One region of the Streptomyces sp. 2114.4 genome, then DNA from elsewhere that is predicted to be linked to it. Evidence: riboswitches for the same ligand, from Rfam matches in the RefSeq annotation. Region 1 holds a riboswitch; each other region holds the start of a gene.
The links. A riboswitch is a leader RNA that binds a small molecule or an ion and turns the genes downstream of it on or off. The one in region 1 is predicted to bind thiamine pyrophosphate.
Positions count from the first base shown of each region.

Region 2: it holds a riboswitch for thiamine pyrophosphate, as region 1 does, so the genes downstream of both, CFW40_RS26015 (thiamine ABC transporter substrate binding subunit) here and thiC (phosphomethylpyrimidine synthase ThiC) in region 1, are expected to answer to the same signal.
Region 3: it holds a riboswitch for thiamine pyrophosphate, as region 1 does, so the genes downstream of both, thiO (glycine oxidase ThiO) here and thiC (phosphomethylpyrimidine synthase ThiC) in region 1, are expected to answer to the same signal.

Region 1 is NZ_FYEY01000001.1:4,132,354-4,137,041, reverse strand. It holds gene thiC (phosphomethylpyrimidine synthase ThiC) at 1-1,618, opposite strand, end outside; TPP riboswitch at 1,612-1,768, opposite strand; gene CFW40_RS18135 (YibE/F family protein) at 1,790-3,238, shown strand; gene CFW40_RS18130 (SsgA family sporulation/cell division regulator) at 3,441-3,863, opposite strand; gene CFW40_RS18125 (DUF5326 family protein) at 4,606-4,688, opposite strand, start outside.
Region 2 is NZ_FYEY01000001.1:5,879,610-5,884,297, forward strand. It holds gene rlmN (23S rRNA (adenine(2503)-C(2))-methyltransferase RlmN) at 1-1,047, shown strand, start outside; TPP riboswitch at 1,083-1,205, shown strand; gene CFW40_RS26015 (thiamine ABC transporter substrate binding subunit) at 1,309-2,382, shown strand; gene CFW40_RS26020 (iron ABC transporter permease) at 2,358-4,088, shown strand; gene CFW40_RS26025 (ABC transporter ATP-binding protein) at 4,089-4,688, shown strand, end outside.
Region 3 is NZ_FYEY01000001.1:2,027,495-2,032,182, forward strand. It holds gene CFW40_RS08815 (NAD(P)/FAD-dependent oxidoreductase) at 72-1,313, opposite strand; TPP riboswitch at 1,469-1,581, shown strand; gene thiO (glycine oxidase ThiO) at 1,579-2,832, shown strand; gene thiS (sulfur carrier protein ThiS) at 2,829-3,056, shown strand; gene CFW40_RS08830 (thiazole synthase) at 3,066-3,917, shown strand; gene pknB (Stk1 family PASTA domain-containing Ser/Thr kinase) at 4,092-4,688, shown strand, end outside.

The sequences.
Region 1 (4,688 bases):
GGGCCGTCTTCGCCGGCTCGGCGGGCAGCGTTTCGTCGTGGAAGGCGCGGGCCGTGTCCGGGTCGAGGGCCAGGTTGAACTGGTCCTCCCAGCGGAACTCGAAGCGGGCATCGGAGAGCGCGTCATCCCATTCCTGGGCGCCCGGGTGCCCCTTGGCCAGGTCTGCCGCATGAGCCGCGATCTTGTACGTGATGACGCCGGTCTTGACGTCGTCGCGGTCCGGGAGGCCCAGATGCTCCTTGGGCGTGACGTAGCAGAGCATGGCGGTGCCCCACCACGCGATCATCGCCGCTCCGATACCGGAGGTGATGTGGTCGTAGGCGGGGGCGATATCGGTGGTCAGCGGGCCGAGCGTGTAGAACGGGGCCTCCTCGCAAATCTCCTGCTGGAGGTCGATGTTCTCCTTGATCTTGTGCATCGGGACGTGTCCCGGGCCCTCGATCATCGTCTGCACGCCATGCCGCTTGGCGATGGTGTTCAGCTCACCGAGCGTCCGCAGCTCCGCGAACTGCGCCTCGTCGTTGGCGTCCGCGATGGACCCGGGGCGCAGGCCGTCACCGAGCGAGTAGGTGACGTCGTACGAGGCAAGGATTTCGCAGAGCTCCTCGAAGTGCGTGTAGAGGAACGACTCCTTGTGGTGTGCCAGGCACCAGGCCGCCATGATCGAGCCGCCGCGCGAGACGATGCCGGTCTTACGGCGGGCCGTCAGGGGCACGTAACGGAGCAGCACACCGGCGTGCACCGTCATGTAGTCGACGCCCTGTTCGGCCTGCTCGATGACGGTGTCCTTGTAGATCTCCCAGGTCAGCTCCTCGGCCTTGCCGTCGACCTTCTCCAGCGCCTGGTAGAGGGGCACGGTGCCGATGGGGACGGGGGAGTTGCGCAGCACCCACTCGCGGGTGGTGTGGATATTGCGCCCGGTGGAGAGGTCCATGACCGTGTCGGCGCCCCAGCGAGTCGCCCAGGTCATCTTCTCCACCTCCTCCTCGATGGAGGAAGTGACCGCCGAATTACCGATGTTGGCATTCACCTTCACCAGGAAGTTCTTGCCGATGATCATCGGCTCGATCTCCGGGTGGTTGATGTTCGACGGCAGCACCGCGCGTCCGGCCGCGATCTCGTCGCGGACGAATTCGGGGGTGACGTTCTCACGGAGGGCGACATACTCCATCTCTGCGGTGATCTCGCCGCGCTGCGCATAGGCGAGCTGGGTGACCGCGGCGCCGTCACGGCCGCGACGCGGCTGGCGGGGGCGGCCTGGGAAGACCGCGTCGAGGTTCTTGAGCCCGCCGCGCGGCGAGGTGTGTTTGAGGCCGTCGTCCTCGGGCCGCGGGGGGCGCCCCGCGTACTCCTCGGTGTCGCCGCGGGCGATGATCCAGTTCTCCCGCAGCGGCGCCAGACCACGACGGACGTCGGTATCGATCTGCGGATCGGTGTACGGCCCTGACGTGTCGTAGAGCGTCACGTCCTTGCCGTTGGTGAGGTGCACCCGCCGGACCGGGACCCGAACATCCGGGCGCGATCCGGAGACATAGCCCTTGTGCCAGCCGATCTGCGGCTCACTGCTGCCGCCGGCACCGTTTCCGTTTTCGGGCGTGCGTGCATCCTGCAGAGTCATGAGACCCAACTCCCTACGCCGGCATTACCCGGTAACAGGTTCAGCGGTCGACGCAGCGGATTTCGTCCATGGGCGTTTCACGTGAAACGCCGCCGGGACGAAGGTCAGCGCCCTCTCAGCCCGGTGCTCCGAGCTCCCGCGATTGCAAAGGTGGCACCACGGTAGCGGCCGATGCGCCGGAGTGAACAGGGGGCCCCGAGTTCTTGCAATGATCGGGCGGTGAGCACTCACGAGTCCCGCCACCCTGCCGCCGTGCACTCACACGCGCACGGCCATGGCCCTGCCGCGCCCGTCTCCCGGCATCTGCGCCAGGTCATCGCGGCCGTACTGATCCCCTTTGCCGCCGCGGTGGCGGTCGGTCTGGTCGTGCTCTGGCCAGGCGGCGCGCCTCCCCACAAGCCGTCCGGTGTCGGCTTCGACCAGCCCACGGAGCAGGCCCGAGTCGTCAAAGTGGCGGAGGTGAACTGCGCGGACGTCCATGCCGAGCAGCAGCCCCCCTCTCCGACAGGACAGCCACCGGCCGGGGGAGAGACCAAGGGCAAGCCCTGTCAGCAGGCGACGATCAAGGTCACCACGGGAGAGAACGCCGGACGCACCTTCCAGGCGGTGGTGACGCCGGACGCCCTGCGGCACTACACCACCGGCCAGGAGGTGGTGGTGGCGTACTCCCCCAAGGCGCCGAAGGATTTGCAGTATGCGGTCAGCGATGTCGACCGGACCGTCCCGATGTGGGTACTGGCCGCCCTCTTCGCGTGCGCGGTGGTGATCGTCGGCCGACTGCGTGGAGTACTGGCACTGGTGGCGCTGGCGGCCAGCTTTGTGGTCCTGACGCTGTTCATCCTCCCGGCGATCCTGCAGGGTTCCAACCCGCTGGTGGTGGCAGTGGTCGGGGGAAGCGCGATCATGCTGATCGCGCTGTATCTGTGCCATGGCCTGACGGCCCGTACGTCGGTGGCCGTACTCGGCACGCTCGCCTCGCTGCTGCTGATCGGGCTGCTCGGGTCGGTGTTCATCAACTGGGCGCTGCTGACCGGCAATACGGACGATACGACGGGGCTGGTGCACGGCCTGTACCCCGACATCGAGATCCGCGGCCTGCTGCTCGCCGGGATCATCATCGGGTCGCTGGGTGTGCTCGACGATGTGACGGTGACGCAGACCGCCGCGGTCTGGGAACTCAAGGAGGCCGACCCGTCGGCCGGCTGGCGCAAGCTCTACGGCGCCGCGATGCGGATCGGCCGGGACCACATCGCGTCCGTCGTCAACACCCTTGTGCTGGCCTACGCGGGCGCCGCACTGCCCTTGCTTTTGCTGTTCTCGATCGCACAGAGCAGTGTCGGCACGGTTGCCACGAGCGAAGTGGTCGCGGAGGAGGTCATCCGCACCCTCGTGGGCAGCATCGGGCTGGTTGCCGCAGTGCCGCTGACGACGTTGCTGGCGGCACTGGTGGTCTCGGCGGACCGGAAGGGGCCGGGCACGCCGGGCGGCGACGGCGGGCCCGGAGCCGTCCGGCAATCCGGGGCGGATTCCGGGGCCGTGGTGGGCGCCGGCAAGCCGACGGGCGCCACGGAGAGCCGCACGAGCCGTCGCGGGGGACGCGGCAGGCGCCGTAAGCGGTGACGGGACGCAGGGACGGCTTCCGCCCCCTCCTCGGGCCGGTGCCGCGAGAGGTGCGGATGCGGACGGACTGACGGGCCGGCGGCTGGAGCACGGTGACAGGCAGGCGGCACGGACGGGCGGTACGGACAGGGGGAGGCACCGGGTATGCGGGTGGACCGGCGTACCCGTGGGGCGTCGGCGTGGACGGCGCGACCGGGGCGGGTCAGCCGGCCGGTGCCTCCGTGAGGATCCGGTCCAGTACGGCCTCCAGGGTGTCGCAGACCTCTTCCTTGCCCAGAGGTACGAGCCGGTCCGTACGGTCGAGGAAGGCGACCAGCGGAGCCGCGCTGACCCGGAACAGCGCGCGTTCGGCGCCGACTTGAAGGCTGATGAAGACATCACTGAGGTGCGCGGGGGAGGCCGGCTCGATACGCACATCCCCCTCACCGGACGGCCGGCTCAGCCCGTCCAGCAGTAGCTCTCGACCGAACGCCCAGGTCACGGGCGCGTCGCCGGGCAGATCGAAGGTGAGGCGGACGGCGTACGGATCGGCGCTGGCGAAGTCCAGCTCCACCGGAATCCGGAACGCGAGCTCCTCCGAAACGACGAAGCTCATGATCACTTCTGCCTGAACTGTGTCGGTCATCAACCACTGCCCCGCACTTGATCGGAGATGGCCGGGAAACATCCCCGTGGCCCTATTGGCGCCATCGTCTGCCACGCGCAAGCAGATCACAAGGAGTGAGTTTTCAGATACTGACAGAGAAGGCGAGTGTCGTTAGTGTCGCCTCCGCCATTTTTCGTAGTCGGTCTGTAACGGACCGCAATCGATGCAGTTCGTCCGCAGGCGGGGATCCTCCGACACTGGGGCGACCACCTCGACCTGGGCGGGGAAGGGCACTCGCGCCGTGCCCAGGGCATATTTCCGATGCGCGAAAGCCCGATGATTACCACGCACCGTATCCGCAGGGTGCAGCAATTCGTCCGCAGATCGCACGGAAAGGGCGATATCTACTGGACAGCATGGCGTGCCGACCGCTCTCCGCTTGATACCTCGTCAAACCGTGCGAGCAGATATTGCCCGATCGCGTGTCCGGGTGTGGTGGCACGGAAGCCCGCTTACGACTTCACCTGTGGCCGCAGCCGCGGTGAGCGGCCGCCGGCGTCCCGACATCACCCTCCCGGTGGGACGGCGAAGTAGACGGCGGGGCCGGCCCGGGCGCGCCACGGCCCGCCTTCGCAGACCTGGCGAGCTTCCTGCGGGCGCCCGGCTCCGGGCCGGACGCCCGCAAGGGCAGCAGGCGGATTCGCTGTTCACGATGGCAATACCGCACGCCCGAGTCCGCTCACAGCGGGGCGCGGGCGCCGGCCGACGGGCAGCCTGCCGCTTACCAGTCACTCTTCGACGTGGACGAGGAAGAGCCACTGGCCCTGCGGACGAGGTAGATGACTCCGGCGATCAGGGCTGCCG
Region 2 (4,688 bases), 1.7 Mb from region 1:
CACCTTGCCGATCTCAGTCCCGTCGAGCGTCGCGAAGCGGTGGCCGCGATCGGGGAGAAGCCGTTTCGCGCCAAGCAGCTGTCGCAGCACTATTTCGCCCGCTATGCGCACGACCCGGCGCAGTGGACCGACATCCCGGCGGCGGCGCGCGAGAAGCTGGCGGCCGAGCTGCTGCCGGACCTGATGAAGGTCGTCCGGCACATCTCGTGTGACGACGACACCACGCGCAAGACGCTGTGGAAGATGCACGACGGCACGCTCGTCGAGTCCGTGCTGATGCGCTACCCGGACCGGGTCACCATGTGCATCTCCTCGCAGGCCGGGTGCGGAATGAACTGCCCGTTCTGCGCGACGGGGCAGGCGGGCCTGGACCGTAACCTGTCGACCGCCGAGATCGTGCACCAGATCGTCGACGGGATGCGTGCGCTGCGCGACGGCGAGGTGCCGGGCGGGCCCGCGCGGCTGTCGAACATCGTCTTCATGGGGATGGGCGAGCCGCTCGCCAACTACAAGCGGGTGGTCGGGGCGATCCGGCGGCTGACCGACCCCGAACCCGATGGGCTGGGGCTGTCCCAGCGGGGTATCACCGTCTCGACGGTCGGGCTGGTGCCGGCGATGTTGCGGTTCGCCGATGAAGGATTCAAGTGCCGGCTGGCGGTGTCGCTGCATGCGCCCGATGACGAGCTGCGCGACACCCTGGTGCCCGTCAACACGCGCTGGAAGGTGCGTGAGGTGCTGGACGCGGCCTGGGAGTACGCGGAGAAGTCCGGGCGGCGGATCTCGATCGAGTATGCGCTGATCCGGGACATCAACGACCAGGCGTGGCGCGGTGACCTGCTGGGACGGCTGCTGAAGGGCAAGCGCGTCCATGTGAACCTCATTCCGCTGAATCCGACGCCCGGATCGAAGTGGACCGCCTCGCGCCCCGAGGACGAGCGGGCGTTCGTCCAGGCCATCGAGGCGCACGGCGTACCGGTGACCGTCCGCGACACCCGCGGCCAGGAGATCGACGGCGCCTGCGGCCAGCTCGCGGCCTCGGAACGCTGACCGCCCGCTGGTACTGTGTGATCGAACAAATGCACCACATCCGACAGGGGAGCGCCACAGCGCTGAGAGTGCGGAAGCGTCGTAGACCTCTACGGTGCCCGCAGACCCTTGAACCTCGCCCGGGTCATTCCGGGTAGGAAGTTCGGTCGTCACTCATGCTGTTGCGCCCCGCCCGGGGCCCGCTCCCTGCGTCCTCGGACGCCGAGGGCCGTGGACACCGGGCGGGGCCGCGTCTCTTCCTGGCCAGCCAGGAGGAAATCAGTGAGCACCACGAGCAGAATCACCGCCACGGCGGTCGCCGCCGCGGTCGGCATGTCGGCGCTGGCCGCCTGCGGTGCCCCGGGCGGGGGCGCGGACGCCAAGACCGTCACGCTCGTCAGCCATGACTCGTTCAACGTCTCCAAGTCGGTCCTGAGCGCCTTCGAGAAGGAGAGCGGCTACAAGGTCAGGATCCTCAAGGGCGGGGATGCCGGGAAGGCCGTCAACCAGGCGATCCTTTCCAAGGGCAATCCGCAGGGCGATGTGTTCTTCGGTATCGACAACACGCTGCTCTCGCGCGGGCTGCACGAAGGGCTCTTCAGCCCGTACCGGGCCAAGGGGCTGGCGGACGTGCCGGCCGGGCTGCAGCTCGACAAGGGCGAGCACCGCGTCACCCCGCTCGACTACGGCGACATCTGCGTCAACTACGACCGCGGCTACTTCGCCCGACACAAGACCCCGCCGCCCAAGACCCTCGAGGATCTGCTCAAGCCCCGGTACAAGGGGATGCTCGTGACGGAGAACTCCGCCACCTCCTCCCCGGGGCTCGCCTTCCAGCTCGGCACCATCGCGAAGTACGGGCCGGCCGGCTGGCAGAACTACTGGAAGAAGCTCAAGGCCAATGGCGTCGAGGTCGTCGACGGCTGGGAACAGGCCTACTACGAGCGGTTCACGGGATCCGCGGCCGGCAAGCGCAAGGGCGACAAGCCGCTGGTGGTCTCCTACGCCTCCAGCCCGCCGGCCGAGGTGCTGGGCAAGAAGCCCGCGCCCAAGGAGGCGCCGACCGGCGTCGCGACGGGCACCTGCTTCCGCCAGATCGAATTCGGCGCCCTGCTCAAGGGGGCGAAGAACGAGAAGGGGGGTAAGGCGCTGCTGGACTTCTTGCTGAGCAAGAAGTTCCAGGAGGACGTACCGCTGCAGATGTTCGTCAACCCGGCACGTGAGGACGCCACGGTGCCGGAGCTGTTCACCAAGTACGGCACGAAGATCGACAAGCCCACGACGCTGCCGCCCGAGACGATCACCAAGAACCGCGAACAGTGGATCAAGCAGTGGTCCTCGCTCGTTCTGAAGTAGCCCGCGGCCGGCGCCCGCGGCCCGTACGGGGAACGGCGGCGCGGCTCGGCCTGATGGCGGTGCCGCTGGCCTTCTTCGCGCTGTTCTTCGCCTATCCGGTGGTGGCGATCGTCGGACGCGGGCTCAAGGACGGCGGGCAGTGGCAGCTCGGCCGGTTCGGTGCCGTGCTGAGTGACCCGGACATCGTGCATGTGCTGTGGTTCACCGTCTGGCAGGCGGCGGCCTCCACGGGGCTGACCCTGCTGATCGCGCTGCCGGGTGCCTATGTCTTCGCGCGGTTCGACTTCCCCGGCAAGCAATTGCTGCGGGCCGTGGTGGCGGTGCCGTTCGTGCTGCCGACCGTCGTCGTCGGCTCGGCCTTCCTGGCGCTGGCCGGGCGGGGCGGACTGCTGGACCAGCTCTGGGGCCTGCGCCTGGACACCTCGGTGTGGGCGATCCTGCTCGCGCATGTGTTCTTCAACTACGCCGTGGTCGTCCGGACCGTCGGCGGGCTCTGGGCCCAGCTCGACCCGCGTCAGGAAGAGGCGGCGCGGATGCTGGGGGCCGGACGGCTGGCGGCCTGGCGGAGGGTGACCCTGCCCGCCCTGGGGCCCGCCGTCGCGGCCGCCGCGCTCATGGTCTTCCTCTTCACCTTCACCTCCTTCGGGGTGGTGCAGATTCTCGGCGGGCCCACCTTCGCGACGCTGGAGGTGGAGATCTACCGGCAGACCGCGGAGTTCCTGGACCTGCCGACGGCCGCCGTCCTCACCATGGTCCAGTTCGCGGCGGTGCTGGGCGTGCTGGCGCTGCATGCCTGGACGGTGCGCCGCCGGGAAACCGCCCTGCGGCTCGTGCCGGCCTCGCAGACCGCCCACCGGCCGCGCGGCCGCGGCCAGTGGACGCTGCTGTGGGGGACGCTCACCGTCATCACCGTCCTGCTCATCGTGCCGCTCCTCGTCCTCGTGGAGCGGTCGTTCGCCGGGCCGGACGGCTACGGAGCGGTGTTCTACACCTCGCTGCGGTCGGCCGCGAACGCCGACAGCACCTTCGCCGTCGCGCCCCTGGACGCCCTGTGGAACTCCCTCGCCTACGGGGCGGCCGCCACGGCGATCGCGCTGGTGGTGGGCGGACTGGCGGCCGCCGCGCTGACCCTCCCCCGGCTGGGCAGGGGCCCGTCCGGGCGGACGGCCCTGGTCAGCCGGTTCGTCCGGGGCTTCGACGCTCTGCTGATGCTGCCCCTGGGGGTGTCCGCGGTGACCGTCGGGTTCGGATTCCTGATCAGTCTTGACACGCCGCCGCTCGATCTGCGTGCCTCGTGGTGGCTGGTGCCGCTCGCCCAGGCGCTGGTGGGGGTGCCGTTCGTGGTCCGGACGATGCTGCCGGTCCTGCGGGCGGTCGACGGACGGCTGCGGGAGGCGGCCGCCGTGCTCGGCGCCTCGCCGTGGCGGGTGTGGCGCGAGGTCGACCTGCCGATGGTGCGGCGCGCCCTGCTGATCGCCGCGGGCTTCGCCTTCGCCGTCTCCCTCGGTGAGTTCGGCGCGACGGTCTTCATCGCTCGGCCGGACCAGCCGACGCTGCCGGTCGCGGTGGCACGTCTGCTGGGACGTGCGGGAGAGCTCAACTACGGGCAGGCGATGGCCCTGTCGACCCTCTTGATGGTGGTATGCGCCGGTGCCCTGCTGGTACTGGAACGCCTGCGCCCCCTCGACCACTCCGGGGAGTTCTAGATGACGGCACGGGCCAAGGCCACGGCGCAGGAACTGCTGCGGCTGGGCGGGGTGACCGTCCGCTTCGGCACGGCGGGACGCCCCGCGCTGGACGCGGTGGATCTGGACGTCGCCGCGCACGAAATCGTGTGCGTCCTGGGGCCGAGCGGCAGCGGCAAGTCCACCCTGCTGAGGGTGGTCGCCGGGCTCCAACAGGCCGACGCGGGAGCGGTGTTGCTGGAGGGGCGGGAGCAGTCCGGGGTCCCGGCCCACCGGCGCGGGGTCGGCCTGATGTTCCAGGACCACCAGCTCTTCCCGCAGCACGACGTCGAGGGCAACGTCGCTTTCGGGCTGCGGATGCGGCGTTCCGCACGCGCCGAGCGGGAGCGCACGGTCGCCGGACTGCTGGACCTCGTCGGCCTGCCGGGCGCCCAGCGGCGCGCCGTGGCCTCCCTTTCCGGTGGCGAACAGCAGCGGGTCGCGCTGGCCCGCGCGCTGGCCCCCCGCCCCCGCCTGCTGATGCTGGACGAACCCCTCGGCCAGCTCGACCGCGGGCTGCGCGAACGGCTGGTCGTCGAACTCCGCCGCCTCTTTCGTGAATTGGGCACCACCGTATTGGCG
Region 3 (4,688 bases), 2.1 Mb from region 1:
CCCGCTGCACACCGGAGGGTGACGGCCGGCGCCCGGCCGGCCACCGTCGGTCACCGCGCTCCGGCGCCCGGCTACAGCGCCGCGGCCTTCAGCGGCACCGACGCATTCGCGGCCCGCTCCCGGTCCAGGGCGACGCCCCGCTCGATCAGCTTGCGCCCCTGTGCGAGGTCCCGGGGCCGCCCGACGGCCAGCAGCGCGACGAGCCGTCCGTCCCGCAGCCAGATCACCGACCAGGCGGCCCCGGCCGGGTCACCGCGCCAGACCAGCTCGTCGGCGTCCCCGTGGTGCCCCACGTACTGCACGAACCGGCCGAACTGCTCCGACCAGAAGTACGGGACGGGGTCGTAGACCACCCCTTCCGCTTCGCCGCGGGCGATGTTCTCGGCGACCGTGCGCGGGCCCTGGAGGGCGTTGTCCCAGTGGTGGATCAGCAGGCGGGCGCCGTAGCGGGCCGACGGGAAGGAGGCGCAGTCACCGACCGCGTAGACATCGGGCACGGAGGTGCGCAGCTGCTCGTCGGCCAGTACGGAGCCGTCCCGCGGCGAGAGCTCGACGCCCGAGCCGGCCAGCCAGCCGGTCGCGGGGCGGGCGCCGATCCCGATGACCACCGCGTCCGCGGGCAGCACCGTGCCGTCGTCGAGGGTGACCGCGCCCGCCGTGACGGAGGCGACGTGGGCCCCGGTGCGCAGCTCGGCGCCCGCGGCCGCGTACCAGCCGGTCATATGGGCGGCGACCTCGGCGGGCAGCGCACCGGCCAGCGGGCGGTCGGCGGCCTCGACGACGGTGACCGCGCAGCCCGCCTCGCGCGCCGCGGTCGCGAACTCGGCGCCGATCCAGCCGGCCCCGACGACCACGATCTCGTGCTGGGCGGCGAGCACCGGCCGCAGCCGCTCGGCGTCGTCCAGGGTGCGCAGCAGATGGACGCCGGGCAGTCCCTCGCTGCCGGGCAGCACGACCGGTTCGGCGCCGGTCGCCAGGACCGCGTAGTCGTAGGGGACCGGGCCCTCGGCCGTCTCGATCACACGGGAGTCCGGCACCAGCCCGGTGACCGGGCGGCTGAGGTGGAGGGTGATGCCGAGCGCTGCGAAGTCGACGTCGAAGGCGGAGCCCTCGGCTTTGCCCAGGAGTACCGCCTTGGACAGCGGCGGACGGTCGTAGGGCCGGTGGGGCTCGTCGCCGAGGAGCGTGATCGCGCCGGGCCAGCCGTGTTCGCGCAGGGCGACCGCGGTCTGCACACCCGCGATTCCGGCGCCGGCGATCACGACGTGCGGCGTGCGGTCAGGGGCCTGGGAGGACTTGCTCTGCTCGCTCACCCGATCACTCTAGGACGGGGTGTGAGGCGGCTCGCAGCAGCGCGCAAGGAGATCTCTGACACAGCGTCACCGTCCGGGCGGCCCGGGGCGCGGCCCCCGGGAGGCCGGGGGCGCTGTCTTACCGTGCCTCGCGGCCTCGTATTAGGGTGACGGATACACGCACTCGCGGGAGCCCGGACGCACCGGGCTGAGAGGGAGGCTGGCCGGCCTCCGACCGTACGAACCTGATCCGGGTCATGCCGGCGAAGGGAGGGGCTGGACGCCCATGCACGCAACCGCCACATGCTCACGACCCACCCCGCGGAGCCCTGATGTGCTGGTCATCGGCGGCGGCATCATCGGTCTGGTCACGGCCTGGAGGGCGGCCGTCCGCGGGCTGAGCGCCGCGGTGGCCGACCCCTCGCCCGGGGGCGGCGCCGCCCGGGTCGCGGCCGGGATGCTGGCCGCGGTCACCGAGCTCCACTACGGCGAGCAGACCCTGCTGGGCCTCAACCTCGCCTCCGCCCGGCGCTACCCCCGCTTCGTCGAGGAGCTGGAGGAGGCCGCGGGACTGCCCGTCGGCTACCGGCGGTGCGGCACCCTGGCCGTCGCGCTGGACGCCGACGACCGCGCCCACCTGCGCGACCTGCACGCCCTGCAGACCCGCTCGGGGCTGGAGTCGCAGTGGCTCACGGGGCGCGAGTGCCGGCGGCTGGAGCCGATGCTGGCCCCCGGGGTGCGCGGCGGTCTGCGGGTGGACGGCGACCACCAGGTCGATCCGCGCCGGCTGGCGAGCGCACTGGCGACCGCCTGCGAGCGCTCCGGGGTGGCCTTCCACCGGAGCCGGGCCGTACGGCTGACGGTCGACGGCGGCCGGGCCGCCGGCGCCGAACTCGCCGACGGCACCCGGATCGCGGCCGGCCAGGTCGTGCTGGCCGCGGGGAGCTGGAGCGGCCGGCTCGACGGCGTGCCCGACGAGATCCTGCCGCGGGTGCGCCCCGTCAAGGGCCAGGTACTGCGGCTGCGGCTGCCGGAGATGCCCGCCGGCAGCCCCGCCTTCCTCTCCCGCACCGTACGGGCGGTCGTCCGCGGCGGCCCGCTCTACCTGGTCCCGCGCGAGAGCGGCGAACTGGTCGTCGGCGCCACCAGCGAGGAGCTGGGCTGGGACACCACCGTGACCGCCGGCGGGGTCTACGAGCTGCTGCGCGACGCCCACGAGCTGGTCCCCGGCATCACCGAGCTCCCGCTCGTCGAGACCTGCGCCGGACTGCGCCCCGGCTCCCCCGACAACGCCCCGATGCTCGGGCCGACCGCACTGCCCGGCCTCCACCTCGCCACCGGCCACTTCCGCAACGGAGTGCTGCTCACCCCCGTCACCGGTGACGCGATGGCCGAGGTACTGGCCACCGGCCTCCTTCCCGAAGAGGCCCGCCCCTTCTCCCCCGCGCGCTTCTCCCCCACGCCGGAACGGTCCGGGGAGACCCCGAGCGCCGCGCCGGGAACCGAGCGCACCCGTGCCCCACAGGAGCAGCCCGTATGAACGCCGCCCCACCCGCCCCCACCGTCTCGGTGTCCGTCAACGGGGAGCCCCGTGAGGTCCCCGCCGGCCTGACCCTCGACCGGCTCGTCGCGACGCTGTCCCAGGCGCCCGCCGGGGTGGCCGCGGCGGTCAATGAGACCGTGGTGCCCCGTACCCGGTGGCCCGCCACTTTGCTCGCCGACGGCGACCGCGTCGAGGTGCTGACCGCGGTCCAGGGAGGCTGATCCGCAGACATGACCGACACCGCAGCGCTCCGGGGAACGGCCCCCGCATCCGACGGCGGCTTCGCCACGGGCAGCGACCCCGCCCCCCTCACCCTCGCCGGCACCACCTTCACGTCCCGCCTGATCATGGGCACCGGTGGCGCACCCAGCCTCGACGTCCTGGAGCGGGCACTGCTCGCCTCCGGTACGGAGCTGACCACGGTCGCCATGCGGCGGCTGGATCCGACCGTGCAGGGCTCGGTGCTGTCCGTACTGGAACGCCACAAGATCAAGGTGCTGCCGAACACCGCGGGCTGCTTCACCGCGGGCGAAGCGGTGCTCACCGCCCGGCTCGCCCGGGAAGCGCTCGGCACGGACTGGGTCAAGCTGGAGGTGGTCGCCGACGAGCGCACCCTGCTGCCCGACCCGATCGAGCTGCTGGACGCCGCCGAGACCCTGGTCGACGACGGTTTCACCGTGCTGCCCTACACCAACGACGATCCGGTGCTGGCCCGCAAGCTGGAGGACGTGGGCTGCGCCGCGATCATGCCGCTGGGCTCGCCGATCGGCTCCGGCCTGGGCATCCGCAACCCCCACAACTTCCAGCTGATCACCGAGCGGGCCGGCGTCCCCGTCATCCTCGACGCGGGCGCAGGCACGGCGTCGGACGCCTCGCTGGCCATGGAGCTGGGCTGCGCGGCGGTGATGCTGGCGTCCGCGGTGACCCGCGCCCAGGAACCCGAACTGATGGCCTCCGCCATGCGCCATGCCGTCACGGCGGGCCGCCTGGCGTTCTGCGCGGGGCGCATCCCACGGCGTCACTTCGCGTTGGCGTCTTCGCCGGCGGAGGGCCTGCTCGACCTTGAGCGGCCGGCGTTCTGAGTCTTTGGCTTTCCCCGCCGTAGGGGTTCCTCGCCGTTTGTCGCCCGCTGCGCGGGTGCGCTCGCCGTGGCGCCTGCGGCGGGCCGGGTCCGCTGCAGGCGCCACCCCCACGGCGGGCAGGCCGAAAACGTGGGGCCCAAAGCCGAGCGCAGCGGAACGATAGACTCGTCTCCCGTGGATACCACCCTTCAGGACCCGCTCGTGGGCCAGCTGCTCGACGGCCGTTATCGCGTCCAGGCGCGCATCGCCGCAGGCGGTATGGCCACGGTCTACCAGGCCATGGACACCCGGCTCGACCGCGTGCTCGCGCTGAAGGTGATGCACCCGGGCCTCGCCACGGACGGGGCGTTCGTCGAGCGCTTCATCCGCGAGGCGAAGTCGGTCGCGCGGTTGTCGCATCCGAATGTGGTGGGTGTCTTCGACCAGGGCACGGACGGTACGTACGTGTATCTGGCCATGGAGTACGTCGCCGGCTGCACGCTGCGCGATGTGCTGCGCGAGCGGGGCGCCCTGCAGCCGCGGGCCGCGCTGGACATCCTGGAGCCGATCCTGGCCGCCCTGGGGGCCGCGCACCGTGCCGGGCTGGTGCACCGCGACATGAAGCCGGAGAACGTCCTGATCGGCGACGACGGCCGGGTCAAGGTCGCCGACTTCGGTCTGGTGCGGGCGGTGGACACCAACACCACCGCGTCGACCGGCTCCGTGCTGGGCACCGTCTCCTACCTCGCTCCCGAGCAGCTGGAGCACGGCACCGCGGACGCCCGGGTCGAT